2 regions of the Undibacterium sp. SXout20W genome follow, and region 2 is predicted to be linked to the other one. Evidence: predicted binding sites of a transcription regulator. Region 2 holds the regulator's gene; the other holds the start of a gene.
The links. The regulator NrdR, encoded in region 2, represses ribonucleotide reductase genes. The targets are predictions, from matches to a motif close to CACNANATNTNGTG.
Positions count from the first base shown of each region.

Region 1: the regulator NrdR is predicted to act here: its motif matches at 1,272-1,285, upstream of ACO0K1_RS02400 (ribonucleoside-diphosphate reductase subunit alpha).

Region 1 is NZ_JBMPPH010000002.1:164,183-166,599, reverse strand. Features, by position in the region: gene ACO0K1_RS02400 (ribonucleoside-diphosphate reductase subunit alpha) at 1-1,062, opposite strand, end outside; gene ACO0K1_RS02395 (sigma-54-dependent transcriptional regulator) at 1,671-2,417, opposite strand, start outside.
Region 2 is NZ_JBMPPH010000012.1:84,261-86,677, forward strand. Features, by position in the region: gene nrdR (transcriptional regulator NrdR) at 809-1,291, opposite strand; gene glyA (serine hydroxymethyltransferase) at 1,383-2,417, opposite strand, start outside.

The DNA of each region.
Region 1 (2,417 bases), on a different contig from region 2:
CATGAAATCAAAGCTGGACAACAAGTTGTAAAATTCGATAGCGCGACCATTGCGATCTTTTTCTTCCAGCGCCAGTCCCATCGCAACGCGCATGTAGAAGGCTTGTGGCATTTCGATACGAGTACCGCGGACGTGCAAGAAATAGCGATCATACAAAGTTTGCAGACCAATATAACTAAATTGCAGATCACGATCCGACACCAAAGCTTTCGCCAGACGCTCAAGATCAAATTCGCCTAATTTAGTATCGAGCAACTCAGCTGCGATACCTTTTTGGATAAACTGTGGGAAGTAAGTCACATACTCGGCGGCGGCATCCTGCTGCGCAACTTCTTTTGCAAAGACTTCTTTACGGATCGTGTGCAACAGCAAGCGTGCCGTCACCAGACTGTATGCTGGTTCTTTTTCCATCAATGCACGTGCTGCCAAAATGGCGGACTTATGCAGTTCTTCCACTGGCACGCCGTCGTATAAGTTTTTCAGCGTTTCAGTCAAGATCGCTTCAGCATCGGCTAATTTATCCAGGCCAACGCAAGCCGCGGTAATCAATGCCCGGACTTTTTCGATTTCCAGAACGACGCGTTCGCCATCAATCATGACATGAATTTTCGGCAATTGCGCCTGCGAAGCCTGTTGCGCTTCGCGTTGCAAGCGACGTTCTTCCTGGTGTTTGGCACGATACAACACATACGCGCGCGCGACATCATGCTCACCTGAACGCATCAACGCCAATTCAACCTGATCCTGAATATCTTCAATATGAAACGTACCACCGGTCGGTTGGCGGCGCAGCAAAGCCGCGACCACGGTCGCGGTCAGTTGTTCAACCAATTCACGGATGCGTGCTGACGCGGCTCCTTGGCCACCATTGACGGCCAAGAATGCCTTGGTCATTGCGATGGCGATTTTGGATGGCTCAAATCCTACGACAGCACCATTACGACGAATGATACGGTATTCGCCATAATTGACGGTCGTCGGCACGGAAGGTGAACCAGTAGCGCTCAGCAGAGAGCCTGTTTCAATAATAGAAGTCGTTGATGTTTCAGTTGAAGAGTGCATTGAGCCTCCAGTGTCAGTTATATCTTGATACACGGCGAATCGGTCAGACAAACCTTCGCCGCGCACGGTTACGATCAGGTGTTGCGCATCACTACAAATAGCTAAACTCCGCTAAAAACCGCTAAAAGTTATGCTATTTCTTATTTTTTAAATCAATTGCAATTGCGAAAAGGGGAAAAAGAAGCAAGAAAGGTAAAACAAGAAAAAACCACTACATATAGTGCACAAATTTTGATTAGCCCTAATTCTAGTACCCAGCCTCGCGAGATGCAACCGCTATTTAGGGTCAAAAATGATTTATTTTTTATGTAAATTTCGGTTTTAGGAATTGACTTTCAAGAAGCCACAGAAATTCGTATCAAAATGGGTAAGTGGGCACTAACGAAAAGTCAGAAAAGGGATGATCAGCTGAGTCTTTACAGCCGAAGATTTCTACTCGGCGCTAAAAACAGGCTATTGGGTGAAGGGGCAGAAGGCGTGCTCAACGCGCACAGAACAACCAGATCCACCGGAGCAACCATGAAATATCAGGACAAGGCTCATCCGGAAATACAACATCCGCCGAACAAGAATCCATAAACAACAACGGAGCAAGGAAGAGTGAATCGCTATTCTTGAATTTTCAATTTCTGAATTTGATAGCGTAGTTGACGGAAGCTGACCCCTAATAATTCGGCAGCCTGTGTCCGGTTATTTCCTGTTTGCTGTAAGGCTCGGCGGATCATTTCGGCTTCGATAGAGTCAAGAAATTCAGGTAATGAACATGGAAATGGAGGACAAAAAAATCCTTCCTCGCCAATTTTTGCCCTTAGATTTATCGATTTACCAGAATCGACCACCGCTTCATTCTGTGGAGGTCTCTCTGGTAATTTCTGACTTCCATGCAACACCAGATCGTCGACTTCGATACAGAAATCGTCGGCAAAAGCGACCGCTCTTTCAAGAATATTTTCCAACTCACGGACATTGCCCGGAAATGAATAGGTGGCTAAAGCGTGCAAGGCATCAGGCGAAATTGCAATATCTTTGCAATTAAGCTTACTTAATATCGCAGTCGATAAGTCTTCAATATCCTCAAGGCGTTCACGCAAAGGCGGCAAACGTAATTCAATGACGTTCAAACGATAATATAAATCTTGTCGAAAACGACCTTCAGCCACACATTGTGACAAGTTTTGATGCGTTGCACTAACAATCCGGACATCAACTAATTCTTCCGTCGTTGCGCCAACTTTTCGAATGCTGCGTTCCTGAATAGCACGTAATAACTTTACTTGCATCGCCAGCGGCAAGTCAGCAACCTCGTCGAGCATCAGAGTGCCGCCATTGGCTGCTTGAAAAAAACCTTCGCGATC
Region 2 (2,417 bases):
GCAATTCTCAGAAGTAGTTAAGCGAATTTGCCGAGCAATGCGCAAAAAACTGTTTTCGATCAATAAAGGTTTCATTGTTTTTATGGTTTTTATTATGTTTAGGCAATTAAAATACACATTTTTAACGCGTATTTTAATTGTCTGTGATTCACAATGGCGGCCATCGTCACTTCTTATTGCTATCGGGTATTTAATTGATTCAAAACGGTTCAGCGAACAAATCTTATGACGGGGTATTTGACATTTGAGGCGCCTTGATTGATTGATTCAGTCTGATGTCGGTGGCACACAAAATGCCATGGATAAAAGTTTCGCTGGCGTGAAGTGGCACTTTGACGAGGAGAGCGAACAGGGTTGGTAAATATCAACTTATCCGCAAGTAGAGTATGCCACGCCGTATTTCGCCGCTGTTAAAAAAGGTTTGCCTGACAAAAAAAGCAACTTCTTATTACTTTTTGAAGTCGTGCGCGCATTTGAAGCATTCGATATACATCTCGAAGCTGGGCGATAGGTGCGGCTGCAAGAGCGAAATGATAGTTGGATTGCGGGCGTCGTGCTGACGCACGAGGTTCGTAATGGATTTGAGTGATGGTTGAGTAACATGATGAAATGTCATTACATTAATCACAAATCGAGCTTCTCGTTAAGTTGGGCGCTCGTGTTGATCTGAGTGATAACATGACACTCCTTTTGGCGGTCGGACATGACGTTCATAACAGCCTGGCATCACCAAGTTCAGTGATGACGTACTTGGTGTGCAAATGAAGTACTGAAGACGTACTGAAAGATTGTCAGCTTAAAAATGACGTCACTTATTTTTATTTTTGCCGGCAGCGCGGTTCTCGACATTGACTTCTTGAATCGCTTCGGCAAATTCCGAAATATCTTCAAAGCTTTTGTACACCGAGGCAAAGCGGATATAAGCAATTTTGTCGAGTCGTTTTAATTCACGCATCACCAGTTCGCCGAGCTGCACCGACATAATTTCACGCTCTCCGCTGGCAAGTAATTTTTCTTCGATGCTCTGCACGGCGTTATCCACGGCTTCAGCAGAAACCGGACGCTTGCGTAACGCTAACATCAAACTGGCTCGTAATTTGGTTGACTCGTATTCAGAGCGGCTGCCATTTTTCTTGACGATGACAGGCATAATCAATTCAATACGTTCGTAGGTCGTGAACCGTTTGTCGCACTGAGCGCAACGCCGGCGACGACGCATAACGTTGCCTTCTTCAGAAACGCGGGTATCGATGACTTGGGTGTCGTCGTGATGACAGTAGGGGCATTTCATTTAATTATCGAGGTGTCTTTTATAACTTATTGCAGTTTGACTTAATAAAACGCCACTCGTCGAGTGGCGTTTTGCAGTAGGTATTTAGATCTTACTTCGCATAAACAGGGAAAGCACTAGTCAGCTCTTTGACTGCTGCTTTTACACGTTCGATCGTTGCTGCATCGTTAGGATTATCCAAAACATCCGCAATCAAATGGCCAACTTTGATTGCTTCTGCTTCTTTAAAACCACGTGTTGTGAATGCTGGGCTGCCAAGGCGAATGCCAGAAGTTACCATCGGTTTTTGTGGATCGTTAGGAATGCCGTTTTTGTTGCATGTCATGTGTGCAGAACCCAGAATCGCTTCCGCTTCTTTACCGGTCAAACCTTTTGGTCGCAAATCAACCAGCATCACGTGAGATTCAGTGCGACCAGAAACGATGCGCAAGCCGCGTTCTGTCAATGTTTGCGCCAGTGCTGCCGCATTTTTAACAACTTGTTCCTGGTAGGCTTTGAATTCTGGTGTCAGCGCTTCTTTGAACGCAACAGCTTTACCAGCGATGACGTGCATTAACGGACCACCTTGCAAGCCCGGGAAAATCGCAGAGTTGATTTTCTTCGCAATCGTTTCATCGTTTGACAAGATGATGCCGCCGCGTGGACCGCGCAAGCTCTTGTGTGTTGTTGATGTGACGACGTCAGCGAAAGGCACTGGGTTTGGGTACACGCCAGCGGCGATCAGGCCAGCATAGTGCGCCATGTCGACCATGAAGTAAGCGCCAATTTCTTTAGCGATTTTGCTGAAACGTTCGAAATCGATACGCAATGCGAACGCAGAAGCACCCGCGATGATCAGTTTTGGCTTGGTTTCGCGTGCCAATTTTTCCATGGCGTCGTAGTCGATGTCTTCATTTGCATCGAGGCCATAAGAAACGACATTGAACCATTTACCAGACATATTCAATGGCATGCCATGAGTCAGGTGACCGCCTTCAGCCAGGCTCATGCCCATGATGGTGTCACCTGGATTGAGTAAAGCAAAGAACACGCCTTGGTTGGCTTGGGAGCCAGAGTTTGGTTGAACGTTAGCAAAGTTCGCACCGAACAATTGTTTTAAGCGGTCAATCGCCAATTGTTCTACGAC